Regions from separate parts of the Agrobacterium sp. ES01 genome, predicted to be linked through region 1. Evidence: riboswitches for the same ligand, from Rfam matches in the RefSeq annotation. Region 1 holds a riboswitch; each other region holds the start of a gene.
The links. A riboswitch is a leader RNA that binds a small molecule or an ion and turns the genes downstream of it on or off. The one in region 1 is predicted to bind cobalamin.

Region 1 (4,446 bases):
ATGGAGCCAGATCGCCCTTATTGGTGGCAAGATCTGTCTCTCCACCGACGGACATGGCGCGCTGCAAAGTGCGCCATTCCTCAACACCGATCACGCCCCTGCGCGGATACCAGATACCAGCTTTCAACAAGGGGATCGCCGGTTCCGGCTTGTCGCCCTTGCCGATCAGCGCTGCGCAAAAGCGGATCAGGCTTTCGCTGTTATCCGCCCCGCCCTCGATCAGATAGGCCCACAGAGTGTCGAGTGCGTCAGCGTCTACCGTCGAGAAACTCTCCAGTCCCTGATCCGGCTTGTCATCGCCCGGAAGCACCGCGATTGCAGCGCCTGTGCGGCGTGCGACAGCATGCAGCGCCTCCAGCGCATAATGGAAGTAACCGGCACCTCCCAACGCCCTGACGACGATCAGCTTTGCGTGCCGCGCAGTGCGCTCGATATAGGCGTCGACCGACATCGGATGCTTGAGGCTCGAAAGGCTTGCGACCCTCAGCGAAAACGCAGGGGCCACCATGCGGTAGGCAGCCGCGATGGCGGCAAGCTCGGTATCGGCGGCAGACAGGAACAACACATCGCCCGGCGTCTGTCCCAGATCGATGGCCTCGTCACTGTCGGCAATCGTGCCTTTCTGGGCGAGCAGAAGGTGCATTGCCTAACGACGGCTAAGCCGCCGCCCCTTCCACCGCTTCGACAACTGCGCCGAAATCCCAGTCATGCAGGCCGATGACCACGATCCGGGTTTCGCGCTTTTCGCCGGCTGCCCAGGGCCTGTCGAAATAGGTGTCGATGCGGGTGCCCACGGCCTGAATGACAAGCCGCATCGGCTTGCCCGGCACGTCGATGAACCCTTTGAGACGCAGAATGTCATGGTCGGAAATGATGTTCTTCAGCGTCTCCGCAAAGGCTGCCGGATCGGTAATCGATGGCAGTGTGAGCGCGAAGCTCTCGAATTCATCGTGGTCATGGTGATGAAGATGATCATGGTCGTCGCCACTCTCATGCGCCGCAGCATGCTCCAGCTCGTGGTGAGACTTGCGATTGTCGATGTCGCCTTCCGTAGCGGCACCAAGCCCCAGAAGCACCAGTGCCGGAACCTCGCCATGGCGGGCCTCGATCAATGACGGTTTGCGGGCAATGCGGCCGGCAACCTTTGACTTGACGTCGGCAAGCGCCTCGGCCTCCAGAAGATCGGCCTTGTTGAGTATGATCAGGTCAGCGCAAGTGAGCTGATCCTCGAACAGTTCCTCAATCGGGCTTTCGTGGTCAAGATTGTCATCGAGCGCACGAAGCGCGTCCACCTTGTCGTGATCATCGGCAAAGCGCCCGGCAGCGACCGCTGCACTATCGACGACCGTGACCACGCCATCCACCGTCACCCGCGTCTTGATACCCGGCCAGTTAAACGCCGCGACCAGCGGCTGCGGCAAGGCAAGCCCCGATGTCTCGATCACGATGTGATCGGGGCGGTCTGGCCGGTCCAGGAGCTTTTCCATGGTCGGAATGAAGTCATCGGCGACCGTGCAGCATATGCAGCCATTGGTGAGCTCGATGATGTCGTCTTCGGTGCAATTATCGGCACCGCAGCCCTTCAGCACATCGCCATCGACACCCAGATCACCGAATTCGTTGATTATGAGGGCGATCTTCTTGCCGCCGGCATTCATCAGCATGTTGCGGATAATCGTGGTCTTTCCCGATCCGAGAAAGCCGGTGATGACGGTTGCCGGAATTTTGGCCTGCAGCATGATTTAACCCTTCATTTTCAGCGGCAAACCGGCCGCTACGAAATACACTGTGTCCGCTTGTGCGGCGATCATCTGGTTGAGCCGCCCCGCATGGTCGCGAAATTTGCGCGCCATGCGATTATCCGGCACGATCCCAAGCCCAACTTCATTGGCAACGATCACGATCTCTCCTGAGAGATGGCGAAGGCAGTCAGCCAGCCCGGCGCTCTGCCCCTCCACATCCTTGTCCGCCAGCATCAGATTGGACACCCAGAGCGTCAGACAATCGACCAGAACGGCATTCTGTGACGCGCTGGACGAGGTCAGCGTCTCAACCAGCTCGAGTGGCGCCTCGTGGGTGATCCACCCCTCACCCCGATCCGAACGATGGGCCGCGATGCGCGCCCGCATCTCGTCATCGAAGGCCTGTCCTGTTGCGATGTAATGTCGGTCCAGACACGTATCTGTGACAATGTTTTCGGCAAAACGCGACTTTCCGGAGCGCGCACCACCCAGAACAAATGTCACATTTCTGGTTTTATCCGCTGCCACGTCAATTCACCTTGTCGGACGAGCCGAACAGGCCGCCGGGCTTGCCGATGATCACGGTACGATCCTTAGCGGTCGCCTTGCCGGAAATGGCAAAATCGGGATTGCTCTTGTCTTCCTCGGGCAGGAGCTTGTCCACATTGGGTAGCTCCACCTCCGCGTCGGCGGCAGAATTCAGGTCTTCGGCGTTGCGACCGATAAAGCGCGGCAGAATGGCAAAGAACAGCGCGGCCACGACCAGCAAGAGGACCGTCCAGCGTTTGAACAATGCAGAAGGCTTCATCGGGTTTGCATGTCGCATGCAATGCACGCGACCTCCCGGCAGCAACAACAGCGTAGACGCGACCGCAAGGGCGCTTCACCAAATGTCGCCACGACAACCTCCGTGCTGGCAACGGGGAGATACCCCAGTTTCGGGCGTCAGGCCCTGAAGGACGGCAGGTCTCCTGGCTCGCGGCTTCGGGCGCAGCGCAGTCACGCGCATTTGCCCACGGCTTTCCCTCACCTTCCCGAAAACTACCGTGATGCGAAAGGCGGACGATTCGTAGATAAGGAGGCGTCCAACCCCGGTTATTCGCACCACATTTTCAGTGGCTTTTCCGCCTGCAGGAAGACCACCTGCCGCCGCACCATGCGGTCGATCTCGACAGTCTTCAGCACAAACGGATGAGAAAGCCTCGCCGCTCTACAGTCGCGGGGTCGGCTGCGATTGGGACGCCCTGTTTGGGTCCATCCGTCGCATTCCCTTTTGCTCTCCGCGTCATCCCAGGATGAAGCGGAAACCATCCAATTCTCCCGCATGATTATGCGTTCCGCCGAATGAAGTCAATCAAACCGGCGACCTCAAAAGACAGGGGACGACTTCGCTCACAGAGGAATGTTGTCGTGTTTCTTCCAAGGATTGGACAGGTCCTTGTTACGCAGCATCTTCAACCCGCGCGCCAGCCGTCGGCGGGTCGATTGCGGACGGATGATCTCGTCGATATAGCCACGCTCGGCGGCCGCGAACGGCGACAGGAAGCGGTCTTCATACATCTTGGTGTGCTGGGCAATCTTGTCTGGATCAGCGATATCCTTGCGGAAAATGATCTCGACCGCACCCTTGGCCCCCATCACCGCGATCTGCGCCGTTGGCCAGGCATAGTTGATGTCACCACGCAGATGCTTTGACGCCATCACATCGTAAGCGCCACCGAAGGCCTTGCGGGTAATCACAGTCAGCTTCGGCACGGTCGCCTCGGCATAGGCAAACAGCAGCTTGGCGCCATGCTTGATCAATCCGCCATATTCCTGCGCTGTGCCCGGCAGAAAGCCCGGCACATCGACAAAGGTGACAATCGGAATGTTGAAGCAATCGCAAAAGCGGACGAAGCGTGCAGCCTTGCGGCTGGCATCGGAATCAAGGACGCCGGCCAGCACCATTGGCTGGTTGGCGACAAAGCCGACGGTCGACCCCTCGATGCGACCGAAACCACAGACGATATTCTTGGCGAAGCTTGCCTGGATCTCGAAGAAATCGCCTTCATCCGCCGTCTTCAGGACCAGTTCCTTGATGTCGTAGGGTTTGTTGGCATTGGCAGGCACCAGCGTGTCGAGAGACGTATCGGTCTGGTCAACGGGCTGAAAGCACTCGATCTCGGGAACTGGCGCCGTATTCGACTGCGGCAGAAGCTCGATCAACCGGCGCACCTGCAGCAGCGCTTCCACGTCGTTTTCATAGGCGCCATCGGCGATCGATGATTTGGTCGTGTGGATAGAGGCTCCACCCAATTCTTCCGCAGTCACCGTCTCGTTGGTCACGGTCTTCACCACATCGGGGCCTGTCACGAACATATAGGAGGTATCGCGCACCATGAAGATGAAATCGGTCATGGCCGGCGAATAGACGTCACCGCCGGCGCAGGGCCCCATGATCACCGAAATCTGCGGAATGACACCAGAGGCCAGCACATTGCGCTGGAACACCTCTGCATAACCGCCAAGCGCTGCCACACCCTCCTGGATGCGCGCACCGCCGGCGTCATAGATCCCGATAATCGGCGCACGGTTTCTAAGCGCCATATCCTGGATCTTGCAGATCTTCTCGGCATGCGCCTCCGACAGCGAACCGCCGAACACGGTAAAGTCCTTGGCAAAGACAAAGACCGTTCTGCCGTTGACCGTGCCCCATCCGGTGACG
Region 2 (4,446 bases), on a different contig from region 1:
GACTGGTCGAGCAAGGGGGCAGGCTTGGTCGGGAATGGCTGTGTCGGCGCGTAATATTCGCCGTCCACCGATCCGTCGCCGCCCGGCACCGCACGCTCCTCGATCGGCCAGACATCCTCGCCGGTTTCGCGATTGACGACGAACAAAAAGCCCATCTTGGTCGCCTGCATCAGGGCCGGGATGGTCTTTCCGTCGACCGTGATATCCATCAGTGTCGGAGCGGAATTGATGTCGTAATCCCAGATGTCGTGATGGACCCACTGGCGCGACCAGACAACCTTGCCTGTTTCCAGATCGAGCGCTGTCGTCGAGGTTGCATAGGGAATCTCCTCGGTACGATTGCCGCCCCAGTAGTTTGGCGAGGGCGAGGACACCGGCAGATAGACCAGGCCCAGATCCTCATCGACCGACATATGCGTCCAGACATTGGCGGTACCGGTCTTCTGCCGCACCTCTTCCGGCAGCGTCTCAAACGACCATTGCAGTTTGCCGGTCTGCGGATCGACGGAGAACACCGCACCCGGAGGTGCTTCGGCAAAGGCCCAGTCCTTGCCGGCCCAGCCGATGATCACGTGATTGCCGGCCACGGTTGGCGGCTGCAGCAGCGAGAACGGGAAGCGGTCATTGATGGTGTTCCACTGATTGGCGTCGAGAACGCCGTTATTGCCGAATTTCTCGCAGGCCTTGCCGGTATCGGCATCGACCGCAAAGAGCTGGGCATCCATGGTGCCGATATAGACGATCTTCTGGCACGGCTCGCCGGCGACCGGATTTTTCGATTGCCAATAGGAAACGCCGCGATTCTTGAGCGCCGGCTGCGTCAGGGCCTCCAGCGTGGAATCGGTATCGAAGTGCCATTTCTCTTTCCCGGTTGCGGGATCGAGCGCCAGAATGCGGTAAAAGGGCGTACCGATATACAGCGTGTCATTGGCAAAGACGGGCGTTGCCGACCACACCGTCGCCGGCGTGCCGCCGCTGCCGTCAGACACGTCGCCGGTATGCATGTCCCACACCTTTTTCAGGTCCTTGACATTATCGGTCGTAATCTCGGTCAGCGGAGAATATTTCTGCGCATTCAGCTGTCCGTGAAAACTGTCCCATGTCGCCGTTTTCGGCATCATCGGAATATTCGTGCGCTGACGCGGCGTGGTGTTGAATGTCGGATCGGCGACGCCCGGATAGCGGTCCGGCTTGGGCGTTGCGTCCGCAAGCGCCGGGGGCGTAGACGGCGCGGCCGTATCGGCGCTATCGGATGTCGAAGGCGCGCTTGGCGCCGTGCTGTCCTGTTCGAGTGTGGTGCCGGCTGACGGAGCCGCCGGCGCTTCGGGCTGGGTGGTATCCTGGGCATAGGCGGCGGTGCCCAATGCGGCCAGGATGAGGCCGCTTGCAAAAACGATATTCATCCGCTTCATCATGCTGCTCCTTGAAATGTCGTTGCGGCAGGCGAAGGCTGGGCGATCTCCCAGATCGCACCGATCAGGGCCACAACCATGGCGCCAATCAGCAACCATTCATGCAGAAAATATCCGGCAGCTGCCGTGCAGACGATGTCGAGTACTATTAATGCGCGTACGACGTTTCTCAGCGCACCATGGCCGAAAATCGGGAAAAACAACGCCGCCAACAACATGATGGCCGTGGAAAACACCACCAGACCCGCTCCGATCGAACCGTTGACGCCCGTGAGCGGGACAACAAAATTATAGAGTGCGACGGCAAGGCCGAGGGCAGCGCCGACAGCAAGCACCCAAATTCCCAATGGGTAATAATAATTTGGATTGTTCATGACTTTCCTCTTCGAGTTGGGACGGCCCAAAACGCAAAACTGTGCCCAACCACCCGCCGTGTGATTGAACGAAACCACTTTGTTTTGACCGTTTTCAGGGTCTGCACTACTCACCCCTTGTTGGGGTGAACGCACAACTTGGCGATAGGATCCATCGCGCCTTGCACATTAGCGAAATAGTTCGAAGCGCCGCCGTGTCGTGACCAGACGGCAACCAAGGGGCGGACACAGTTTTCAGCGACTATTCAAATTGCGCATTCTCGATGTCGCTTTCCATCGCATCGCACCCCCGCATAGCCGCTAGTATGATCTCAATCCAAGGTGCCGGGCCGCAGGGAGGCGGAGCGGAGAATTGGGAAGCCGGTCTAAATCCGGCGCTGCCCCCGCAACGGTGGCGGAGCGAAAAATCCGACGGGAGGCCACTGGGCAGACAAGCCTGGGAAGGAGTCGGATGGTCCATGATGGACAGCTCCGGAGCCCGGAAACCAGCCTTGTAGACATGTCAGTTTCGGCCGCGGCGGGCGGTCCGGGCACATGCGGCAAACCCAAGAGGCCGCATTGCTTTTCTGCGTCCGCCAATGAACATCAATGAGGGCGCAAATGGATTTGCAGACGACAGTTTTGCGGCAACTTAAGAACCGCCGCGAAGGCTTCTCCCTGGAGCAGCCCTTTTATATCGATGAGGACATTTTCAAGCTGGACATGGAGACCATCTGGTACCGTGACTGGCTGTTTATCGGCCATGACTGCGAGGTTCCCCGCGCCGGCAATTATTTCACCGTGCAGATCGGCGACTATCCCGTGGTCGTCGTGCGCGGCAAGGATGGCGTCATTCGCGCTTTCCACAACACGTGTCGCCATCGCGGGCATCGCGTTTGCACGTCCGAGCGCGGCGCGGCGGCCAAGATGGTTTGCCCCTACCACAACTGGACCTACGACCTCGACGGCTCGCTGGTCTTTGCCCGGCAGATGGGTGAAAGCTTCGACAAGGCAGAGTTTGGCCTGAAGCCCGTCGCCTGCGAGAGTGTAGCCGGCTATATCTTCGTCTGTCTTGCGCAGGAGCCTGCCGATTTTGCGCCGATGCGCGCCAGTATCGAACCCTATATGGCGCCGCACCGTCTGGCCGAAGCCAAGGTTGCCGCCCGCTCGACCATTATCGAAAAAGGCAACTGGAAGCTCGTCTGGGAAAACAATCGCGAGTGCTATCACTGCGCCGGCAACCATCCCGAACTTTGCCGAACCTATCCGGAAGCGCCGACTGCGACCGGCGTGCAAGGCGCCGGCGACGATCCGGTCATTGCCGAGCATTGGGCCCGTTGCGAAGCCGGTGGGCTGCCGAGCGAGTTCCTGATGGATCCGACAGGCCAGTTCCGCGTTGCCCGCATGCCGCTGATCCCCGGTGCGGAGAGCTACACCATGGACGGCAAGCCGGCGGTGAAGAAGCCGCTGTCAGGCGACGTCAACATCTCCAATATCGGCACCATGCTGCTGTTCCACTATCCAACCACGTGGAACCACATTCTCGGCGACCATGCGATTTCCTTCCGCGTGCTGCCGCTGTCTGCAGAAGAGACGGCGGTCACGACGACATGGCTCGTTCACAAGGACGCGGTGGAAGGCGTCGACTATGACGTCGAAAAGCTGACCCATGTGTGGAACATGACCAACGACCAGGACCGCTCCATCGTTGAAGAAAACGCCTTCGGCATCCGCTCGCCGGCCTATGAGCCCGGCCCCTACTCCGTCGAACATGAAGGCGGCGTGATGCAGTTTGTCGAATGGTACGCCAATTTCATGGTCAACCGCCTGCAGGGCGACAAGGCTCCACTCTCGGTCGTGGCATAAAATGGCAAAAGACAAAACATACAGGCATGTCGATGAAATGCGGCCCTGGAGCGACAAGGAGCATATGCTCGAATGTGTCGCTTGGACGCCGGAAACACCGGATGTGATGACCTTCACCTTCAAGTCTGACCATCCGGGCCACTGGTTCCGATACCAGCCGGGTCAGTTCCTCACGCTGGAACTGCCGGTGGGGCCGGAACCGGTCATGCGCACCTATACGATCTCGTCCACGCCGTCGCGTCCCTACACCATTCAGGTGACGGCCAAGGCGCAGAAGGATTCCATCGGCACACGCTGGATGATGGAACATCTGCAACCGGGCATGAAACTCAAGGCCTATGGGCCGGTTGGCGACTTTTCCTATGTCCGTCATCCCGGCGACAAATACCTGTTCATCTCGGCCGGCTCCGGCATTACACCGATGATGTCGATGACCCGCGATCTCTCGGACCGCGAACCCGACAGCGACATCGCCTTCGTCCACTGCGCCCGCTCGCCCAACGATATCATCTTCCGCTGGGAGCTGGAATACAAGGCGCGCTACATGCCGCATTTCACGCTCGGCTTTATCGTCGAGCAGCTGGAGCGCACGCAGCTGTGGTCGGGCCTGAAGGGTTGGGTGGACCGGGCCAAGATCTCGCTTCTGGTGCCCGACTTCCTCGACCGCAAGGTCTTCTGTTGCGGTCCTGCGCCCTTCATGGCGACGGTCAAGGACGCACTTCAAAGTGCGGGCTTCGACATGGACCACTATCATGAAGAAGCCTTCCTGCCGGCCGCTGCCCCTGCCCCGATCGTGGTGCCCGATTATGCTGACG
Region 3 (4,446 bases), on a different contig from region 1:
CAATTCGCCAAGTGGTTCCATCCGGATCTGTTTGCCGATCTCGACCCGGAAGACACCTTCCGCGAGCTGCACGACACATTTCTGCCGGTGCCCTACAAGACCGGTTACTTCGTCTCACTGACCACGGAGAGCAACTGATGGCAGCGCTCACCGAACACGACAGCGCCACCGCCACACCGCTGGAAACGGGCAACCGTTACCGGGCGCTGGCGGGCCGCAAGATCGCCATTCTGGCGATCCTGTTTGTCTGCCTGCTTGTGTCCGTTGCCGCCGACATGGCGCTTGGACCGGCGCGTTATTCGCTGGCCCAGGTGCTTTCGGCCGTGTTTTCACCCTCCACAGCCGATGTGCAGCTGCGGGTGGTGATCTGGGATATCCGCATGCCGATTGCCATGATGGCGGTGACCGTCGGTGCCTGTCTGTCGCTGGCCGGTGCGCAGATGCAGACCATTCTCGCCAATCCGCTGGCAAGCCCGTTTACGCTGGGCATTTCGGCGGCCGCCAGCTTTGGCGCGGCGCTCGGTCTTGTCACCGGCGTTGCGATCTATCCCAGTGCGACCCAGTACATGATCCCGATCAATGCCTTCCTGATGGCCATGGGGGCATCGCTGTTCATCTACGGTGTGTCGACACTGCGCGGGGTGACGGTGGAGACCATCGTGCTGCTCGGCATTGCCCTGGTCTTCACCTTCCACGCGCTTTTGTCGCTGCTGGAATATCTGGCATCCGAACAGGCGCTGGCCGCCGTGGTGTTCTGGACCATGGGCTCGCTGACCAAAGCCACCTGGGGCAAGGTTGCGGTCACCGGTGCAATCCTCGTTGTCGTTCTGCCGCTCTTTGCCCGCAATGCCTGGGCGCTGACAGCGCTTCGCCTGGGTGACGACAAGGCCGCCTCGTTCGGCGTCAACGTCAAGCGGCTTCGGCTGGAGACCATGCTTTTGGTCAGCCTCCTGGCGGCCATCCCGGTCTCCTTTGTCGGCACGATCGGCTTTATCGGCCTGGTCGGCCCGCATATCGCCCGCATGGTGGTCGGCGAGGATCAACGCTTCTTCATGGCGGGCTCTGCCATCTGCGGCGCATTGATGCTGTCGGCCACCTCGGTGGTGTCGAAAATGCTGATCCCCGGCGCAATCCTGCCGATCGGCGTGATCACGGCTCTGGTCGGCGTCCCCTTCTTCTTCTCGCTCATCTTCACCAACAGGCGGCGCGCATGGTAGCCCTCTCCCTCGAAAAGATCGGTGCCCGCTATGGCCGCACCACGATCTTCTCCGACATCACCACCGGTGCCATCCATGGCGGCGCACTGACCGCCATCATCGGCCCCAATGCGGCTGGCAAGTCGACATTGTTCAAGCGCATTGCAGGCCTGTTGTCGGGCGATGGCGTTGTGCATGTGTCGGGCACGGAGGCGACCTCCAACGCCATCTGTTACATGCCCCAGGATACCGGCGCGAATGCGGTTCTGACCGTTTACGAAAGCGTGCTTCTGGCCGCCAAGCAGGGCGGCAGCTGGCGCGTTGGCGACGATGAACTGGCCGAAATCGACGGCATTCTGGCCTCGCTCGGCATTGCCGATCTGGCCTTCCGCGATCTGGGTGCCCTGTCGGGCGGCCAGCGCCAGCTGGTGGCGATTGCCCAGGCGCTGGTGCGCAAGCCGAAGATCCTCCTGATGGATGAGCCGACCTCGGCGCTCGATCTCTTCCGCCAGATCGAGGTGCTGGAATATATGCACCGCCTTGCCCGCAAAAGCGGCATGGCCGTGCTGATCGCGCTTCACGACCTCAACCACGCCATGCGCTACTGCGACCACACCATGATCGTCTCCAACGGCCATCTGGTGGCCGACGGCCCGACAGCCGAGGTCATCACGCCGGCGATGCTGGCCGAGGTCTACAAGGTCCACGCCCGGATAGAAGCCTGCACGCAAGGGCGACCGCTGGTGATTGTGGATGGGACCGTTTGAGGGCATCACCTCAATCCCTTCTTCCGCCGTCACCCCGGACCTGACCCGGGTTCCATCAGCGAGCGCGATCTCTGGCGCGCGGGGAAGCACCCTTCGACGATGCACGGTAGGGCACCACACCCTCCCGGCACGCAGATGCGCGTCGGCTGGAGGCCTGTGTAGGCACAGGAATGACGACGGGTTCAGGGACCGCCAATGTTTGCGTTGCCGCTCGACCGCAAATTCCCCATTGACGTCCCGACGTAATATAATTACACCCATCCCCGTTGAAGGTTCTCCGAAGGCATGCGCTGGAGGGGATTAAAAGGGAACACGGTGAGACGTACCCAAAAGGGCGCAAATCCGTGACTGTCCCCGCAACTGTGAGCGGTGAGTTCACCCGGGAATGCCACTGGCCGAAAGGCCGGGAAGGTCCGGGGGCGCTGTGACCCGCAAGTCAGGAGACCTGCCCTCGACATGTCTGAAGAAACCTGGCCGGGGTGAGCCAAGGGGAAAGATTGATGGCGTTCGACGTTCACATTGCTGTTGACGGCCGCATAGGCTCTTCCCGCTCCCCCGCTTCTTGCGTGGAGGCTTGCGATGGAACTGCCGTCGTCCCTGATCGGCTCTAGTCCGGCCCGGCTTGCCGTCGAAGGCTTGAGCTGGGGACCGCATCGCGGGCCGTCCCTTGTCTGCGAGATCGATTTTGCCGTCGAGGCCGGCCGGATGCTGGCCATAGTCGGGCCCAATGGCGCCGGCAAGTCCAGCCTGCTGCGCTGTCTTTACCGCTATCACCGCCCCTCTTGCGGCCGTATCCTGCTGGATGGCGCCGATGTGTGGGACATGCAGCCGCGCGATGTCGCACGACGGATTGCAACGGTTTTGCAGGAACCTGCCACCGATTTCGGGCTGACGGTCGCCGAAATCGTCGAACTTGGGCTGTCGCCCCATCTATCAGGCATGAGCCGGAACGCGGTCTATGCCGCAATCGGGGACGCGCTGTCCCTGATGAAGATCGACCATGTGGCATCGCGCAATTTCGCCTCGCTGTCCGGTGGCGAAAAGCAGCGGGTGATGATTGCGCGTGCGCTTGCGCAAAAGCCCGACCTGCTGATTCTCGACGAGCCCACCAACCACCTGGATATCCGCCATCAGCTCGAAGTCCTGGCGCTGTTGTCGCATCTGCCAACCACGGTGATCGTGTCGCTGCACGATCTGTCGCTGGCCTCTGCCCATGCCGATCATGTGCTGGTGCTGGCCAGGGGCCGCCAGGTCGATTTCGGTGCCGCCGGCCATGTGCTCACGCCCGATGCGATCCGCGACACCTTTGCCGTGGAAACCGTGATCGACAGTCACCCGGTCACCGGGCGGCCGCGTTTTTCATTCCATCTTCAGCCATCCATTTCAGGGAAATAATCATGCGTCTCGCCCCATTGCTTCTGTCCGCACTCGCCCTTTCGGCAACAACGGCTGCCGCATCCGGTTTTCCGGTCACGGTCAAAAGCTGCGACCGCGAGGTGACCTTCGATGCGGCACCGAAACGGGCCGTCTCCAACGACGTCAACCTCACGGAAATGATGCTGGCGCTCGGTCTGACCGGCAATATGGCCGGCTATACCGGGGTGACCGGCTGGAAGACGCTGGACGAGACGCTGACCGCCGACATCGCAGCCCTGCCGGAACTGACGCCCACTTATCCGACCAAGGAAGTGTTGCTGGGTGCCGACGCCGATTTCCTGTTTGCCGGCTGGAACTACGGCATGAAGGTGGGCGGCGAGGTCACGCCCGACACGCTGACGCCCTTCGGCATCAAGGTCTATGAGCTGACCGAAAGCTGCATCCACATCATGAAGAAGTCGAAGTCGTCGATGGACGACATGTATGGCGACATTCTCAATCTTGGCCGCATCTTCGGCGTGGCGGAACGCGCCGAGACACTGGTCGCCGGCTACAAGCAGCAGCTCGCCGAGGCGATGGCGGATCTGCCGGAGCGCAAGGGGCCGCTCAAGGTCTTTGTCTACGATTCCGGCGAGGAAAAACCCTTTACCGCCGGGCGCTATGCCATGCCGACCGCGCTGATCGAGGCTGCCGGCGGCACCAATATCATGGACGATGTGGAAACCAGCTGGACCACGGTTGGCTGGGAAGGCGTGATCGAGCGCAATCCGGATGTGGTGGTGGTTGTCGATTACGGCGAAGTGAGCGCCGAACAGAAGATCGCCTTCATGCGTGACAATCCGGCCTTCCAGGATATCCCAGCGGTGAAGAACAATCGCTTCGTGGTGCTGCCCTATGCCGAGGCAACGCCCGGCCCGCGCAATATCGAGGCCATCAAGACGCTGGCTGCTGCCTTCAACCCGCCGGTTCGCTGATGAGCCACCGGCATTTCATCTACGGCCCGCGCCACGCCATCGTGCATCTGATGCCGTGGCTGGTGGTGGCGCTGATCCTGGCTCTGGTCGCGACCATTGCGGCTGGCGTGAGCTTTGGCGCGACCGCCATTC
Region 4 (4,446 bases), 120 kb from region 1:
CCGACGAGGCCAATCTGCTGGTTTTCCCGAACCTGGATGCCGCCAATATCGCGCTCGGCCTGATGAAGACCATGATGGAAGGCCTGCATGTCGGCCCAATCCTGCTGGGTGCTGCAATGCCGGCCCACATCCTGTCGCCATCAGTCACATCGCGCGGCGTGGTCAATATGGCAGCACTTGCCGTGGTCGAAGCCTCTCAGCCCGACTGAGGATCGTCCTTCACGCTCTGACCAACCGTCGTTAACGTAAAATGCGCTGGGCGGTTGGCGAGAACACGGCAAAGTCTTATGATGTCTGCAACAATGCATGACGCATAGGGCCAAACGGGAAAGCCACGTGATTGTAGGTCGTGACACCCTGCTGTTGATGATTGCCACATTGGTGGCGCTGCCTGCTGCCGCCAACGCGACAGTGGTCTGTGACAGGCTGCGGGATCGACTGGTATCGGCACCACAGACAGTAAGCGCCGACAATGCCGAGATCCGAAGCTATTCCAGCGCAATTGCCCGGCAGAAATTCGAAATCCGCAAGACAAAGCAGGATATTCGCCGCCTGCATTGCGACAACTCCAGCATTGTCACCTTCGGCCCAAACGGCAATTCCTCTTGCGATACGTTGACGTCCTCACTGGAACGCATGCAGCAGAACCGACAGATTCTGGAGGAAAAGCGCGACAGCCTGAAGGAGGGACGCGCCATTCCCAACTCCCTGCGTGCCCGCCTGCTGAAGGCCTTGGATGAGAACGGCTGCAACGCGCTCCCCGGACATGAGATAGAACAGCCTTTGGCGGACGAGCAGGCCTCGTCGCCGGCAGGAACGTTGCGGATACCGGACGACGCCATGCGCAACTCTTACGCAATCGACGGGTGGCGTGCCAGCCTGCAGGGTCAGGGCGGAACACTTAGAACCATGTGCGTGCGCACCTGCGACGGTGCCTTTTTTCCGATATCGTCCAACGCGACGCCGGCCATGTTCGGACGCGATGCCGGACTTTGCGATAATATGTGCCCCGGCACCCAGACTGAGCTCTACTATCACTCCCTGCTGAGCCAGGAGAGCGCGGATATGGTCTCAGCGTCCACCGGGCGGCCCTATCGCGACCTTCCGAGCGCCTTTGCCTATCTCCACCGCAAGACCGGTGACGACAAGGCCTGCGGCTGCAACCTGACAGCCTTCCATCAAAAGGCGCTGAGCTACGCCAACCGTCAGCAGAGCACCGCTGCGGCTTATTCCGCCATTACCCCGATCAAGACCATGCCTGACAAAATCGCGCCTGAGAAAATCACCATCGATCCGATGGAGCGCCCCTATGATCCGAGCACCAGCACCGTAAGGCAGGTCGGCCCGGTTTTCCTTCCCAAGGAAACAAGCAGCATCGACCTGAAGCACCCGGCACTGTCAGGCGCGCAACCCGTACAATAAGGCGAATTCGCTCAGCCGTCTCCATCGGGCCATCGCTCTTCGAACACCAGGTCCTCAAGCGGCAAGCGCTGCCGCCAGCCCTTGAGCGCCAGTTCCGGCTGATCATAGAGCTTGTCGACATAGCCAAGGCAGAACCAGCCGATGATCTCGACATGTTCCGGAATGCCGAAGATCGCGCGCAAATCCGCATCGCGAAAGATACTGACCCAACCGACCCCCACTCCTTCCGCACGCGCCGCAAGCCACAGGTTCTGCACGGCGCAAACGGTGGAATAGCTGTCCATGCGTGGATTATGCGTGCGACCGAGCACAACTGGACCGCCGCGCGTCGGATCGCAAGTAATGCAGATTCCCACCGGCGCCTTGCGGATGCCTTCGAGCTTCAACTGCATATAGCTGTCACGCTGGCTTCCAGAGAACATCTCTGCCGCTTCATCATTGGCACGGCTGAAGGCATGCCAGACCGCCTCCCGCATCCGAGCATCGCGCACGACCAGGAAATTCCACGGCTGCATGAACCCGACGGACGGTGCGGCATGGGCCGCCTCCAGCAGTCGAGTGATCAATGCATCGGGCAATGGATCGGATAGAAACTGATCCCGCACATCACGGCGGGTATGGATGGCGCGGTAGACGGCGTTGCGTTCTTCAACGCAAAAAGCCCCTGCCCGCACGAAATGATCGTGTGGTTCGTCGTGCATCGTCAAATCCCCAACAATGCTGCGACCGCCTGCTGTCCGCACAGGCAAAGCCTATCGTGTCCGGCCGGTCTTCTGGCTCGGCATCATCTGCTCCGATCGCCTTCCCGGTCGCAAGACCAGTGGCCTGAGTTTCCAGGAAACTCCCGATCGTGCATCAGCCTCACAGCGTTGGGCACGCGCCGGATTTCCACCGGCTTCCCGATTCTCCCGCTCGCGCGGGCACCAGACAACGTTGGTTTAGCGCGAAGCACGGCAAACGCAAAGCGCCGGCAACGACACCGGCCTGTCTATTCGGGGAAATAGCGGACAAAGGCGAATGCTGTTCCGTCGGGAGACCAGTTGGGCACGTTGATGCTGCCCTGCCCGCCAAAGAATTCGAACAGCGTCTCGACATTGCCGCCATCTGCATCCATCAATCGAAGCCGTACAGTCTTGTCGCGAGGATGGCCGGAGACATCCGGATCGTAGGATAGAAAGAGAACCTTCTCGCCATTGGGCGAAGGATGCGGGAACCAATCGCCTTGTCCGTCCGATGTCAGCTGTTCCAGTCCGGATCCATCGCATCGCATACGCCAGATCTGCATCAGACCGGTACGGCTGGAATTGAAATAGATCCAGCCGCCATCCGGCGAATAGTCCGGGCCGTCATTATGGCCTTCACCGAAAGTCAGTCGCCGTTCGGTGCCACCACGGACCGAAATCGTATAGATGTCGAAGGCACCATCGCGCGCACCGCAATAGGCGAGTTCCCGTCCGTCCGGTGACCAGCCATGCCAATAGGATGGCATATTGGCAGTGATCTGACGCGGCTCCTCATCTCCATCACCAAGAATATAGATGCAGGACTTGCCAAACAGCGTCTCATCCGAAAAGGCAATGGATGCGCCGTCGGGTGACAGTCCATGGTCGTTATTGAGCCGGACCGCGAGACCGGTATCGATCAGCTCGGGCTCGGCGTCATCATCGCCGAGCGGCAGCGCGTAGAGCAGCCCATTTCCATTGACGATCAGGAATTCGCCGTCGCGGGACCAGTTCGGCGCTTCGACAAGATCGTCTGTCTGCCAGACCACCTCGCACTCGCGCGTCTCCATGTCGTAGATCTCAACCGAACTGCGCATAATCCCTCCCCAATAACAAATTCGCCTACAAACTGGTTGGCTGTTCCAGCGCACGCCGCAGCTTGACGACAATCGCCACGCCCGTCTGCAACGCGTTGCGGCGACCCCACTCGCCCGCAAAGCCCCATACGAGACTGGCGACCAATGTCAGGAAACCGATGCCAAGCACCTTGAAGTCGCCGTCCCATAAGCCATAGGCGCCGATGGCGATTGCCGGCGCATAATAGGCAAAGGCCGACACCACACCGAAGAGCGAGCTGCGCCGCTCTTCGCTCGCCGAGACGGAAAAGATATAGTCTCGCTCAGCCTGCGAGAATTCAGGCATCGCGGTCCGAACGCCCGGATCCTCGGTACGATCGCTCATGCACGATCCCGGAACCGGTTCGTAATCGGATAGCGCCGATCACGGCCGAAATTCTTCTTGGTGATCTTCACGCCCGGCGCCGACTGACGACGCTTGTATTCCGCCAGATAAAGCAGGTGCTCGATGCGGTGGACCGTCGCGACGTCGTGCCCCCGCGCAATGATGTCTTCAACCGACATCTCCTTTTCCACCAGGCATTCCAGAATGTCATCCAGAACCGGATAAGGTGGCAGGGAATCCTGGTCCGTCTGATCGGGACGCAGTTCCGCAGAAGGTGCCTTGGTCAGGATATTGGCTGGGATAACCTCCCCAGACGGCCCAAGCGCTCCCGGCGGCACATGCGCGTTGCGCCAGGCAGAAATGGCATAGACCTGCATCTTGTAGAGGTCCTTGATGGGATTGAAGCCACCATTCATGTCGCCGTAAAGCGTCGCATAACCGACCGACATTTCCGACTTGTTGCCGGTGGTCACGACCATCGAACCGAACTTGTTGGAGATCGCCATCAGGATCGTGCCACGCGTGCGGCTTTGCAGGTTTTCCTCCGTCACGCCACTTTCCGTGCCCTCGAACATTTCGCCAAGTGCGGTCAGGAAGCCTTCTACAGGTTCCGCAATCGGCACGATGTCGTAATGGCAACCAAGAGCCTTGGCGCAATCGGCCGCATCTTTAAGCGAATCCTCGGAGGTATAATGATAGGGCAGCATGACCGTGCGCACGCGCTCCTCACCCAGTGCATCGACCGCAATGGCCGCGCAAATGGCCGAGTCGATGCCACCGGACAGTCCCAGCACGACGCTGCGGAAACCATTCTTGTTCACATAGTCACGAAAACCCAGCA

Region 2: another riboswitch for cobalamin. It lies ahead of ACQQ2Q_RS08910 (aromatic ring-hydroxylating oxygenase subunit alpha); the one in region 1 lies ahead of ACQQ2Q_RS10040 (hypothetical protein).
Region 3: another riboswitch for cobalamin. It lies ahead of ACQQ2Q_RS02330 (ABC transporter ATP-binding protein); the one in region 1 lies ahead of ACQQ2Q_RS10040 (hypothetical protein).
Region 4: another riboswitch for cobalamin. It lies ahead of bluB (5,6-dimethylbenzimidazole synthase); the one in region 1 lies ahead of ACQQ2Q_RS10040 (hypothetical protein).

The regions. Positions count from the first base shown of each region.
Region 1 is NZ_JBNQTH010000003.1:152,983-157,428, forward strand. It holds gene cobN (cobaltochelatase subunit CobN) at 1-643, opposite strand, end outside; gene cobW (cobalamin biosynthesis protein CobW) at 657-1,739, opposite strand; gene cobU (bifunctional adenosylcobinamide kinase/adenosylcobinamide-phosphate guanylyltransferase) at 1,743-2,270, opposite strand; gene ACQQ2Q_RS10040 (hypothetical protein) at 2,272-2,550, opposite strand; cobalamin riboswitch at 2,687-3,069, opposite strand; gene ACQQ2Q_RS10045 (acyl-CoA carboxylase subunit beta) at 3,135-4,446, opposite strand, start outside.
Region 2 is NZ_JBNQTH010000002.1:221,243-225,688, reverse strand. It holds gene ACQQ2Q_RS08920 (PQQ-binding-like beta-propeller repeat protein) at 1-1,412, opposite strand, end outside; gene ACQQ2Q_RS08915 (hypothetical protein) at 1,412-1,786, opposite strand; cobalamin riboswitch at 2,089-2,294, shown strand; gene ACQQ2Q_RS08910 (aromatic ring-hydroxylating oxygenase subunit alpha) at 2,387-3,631, shown strand; gene ACQQ2Q_RS08905 (2Fe-2S iron-sulfur cluster-binding protein) at 3,633-4,446, shown strand, end outside.
Region 3 is NZ_JBNQTH010000001.1:446,198-450,643, forward strand. It holds gene ACQQ2Q_RS02315 (ABC transporter substrate-binding protein) at 1-138, shown strand, start outside; gene ACQQ2Q_RS02320 (FecCD family ABC transporter permease) at 138-1,217, shown strand; gene ACQQ2Q_RS02325 (ABC transporter ATP-binding protein) at 1,211-1,963, shown strand; cobalamin riboswitch at 2,217-2,430, shown strand; gene ACQQ2Q_RS02330 (ABC transporter ATP-binding protein) at 2,543-3,358, shown strand; gene ACQQ2Q_RS02335 (ABC transporter substrate-binding protein) at 3,361-4,314, shown strand; gene ACQQ2Q_RS02340 (FecCD family ABC transporter permease) at 4,314-4,446, shown strand, end outside.
Region 4 is NZ_JBNQTH010000003.1:274,603-279,048, forward strand. It holds gene ACQQ2Q_RS10610 (NADP-dependent malic enzyme) at 1-209, shown strand, start outside; gene ACQQ2Q_RS10615 (DUF2865 domain-containing protein) at 337-1,422, shown strand; gene bluB (5,6-dimethylbenzimidazole synthase) at 1,434-2,123, opposite strand; cobalamin riboswitch at 2,169-2,365, opposite strand; gene ACQQ2Q_RS10625 (TolB family protein) at 2,411-3,241, opposite strand; gene ACQQ2Q_RS10630 (hypothetical protein) at 3,267-3,605, opposite strand; gene ACQQ2Q_RS10635 (NAD+ synthase) at 3,602-4,446, opposite strand, start outside.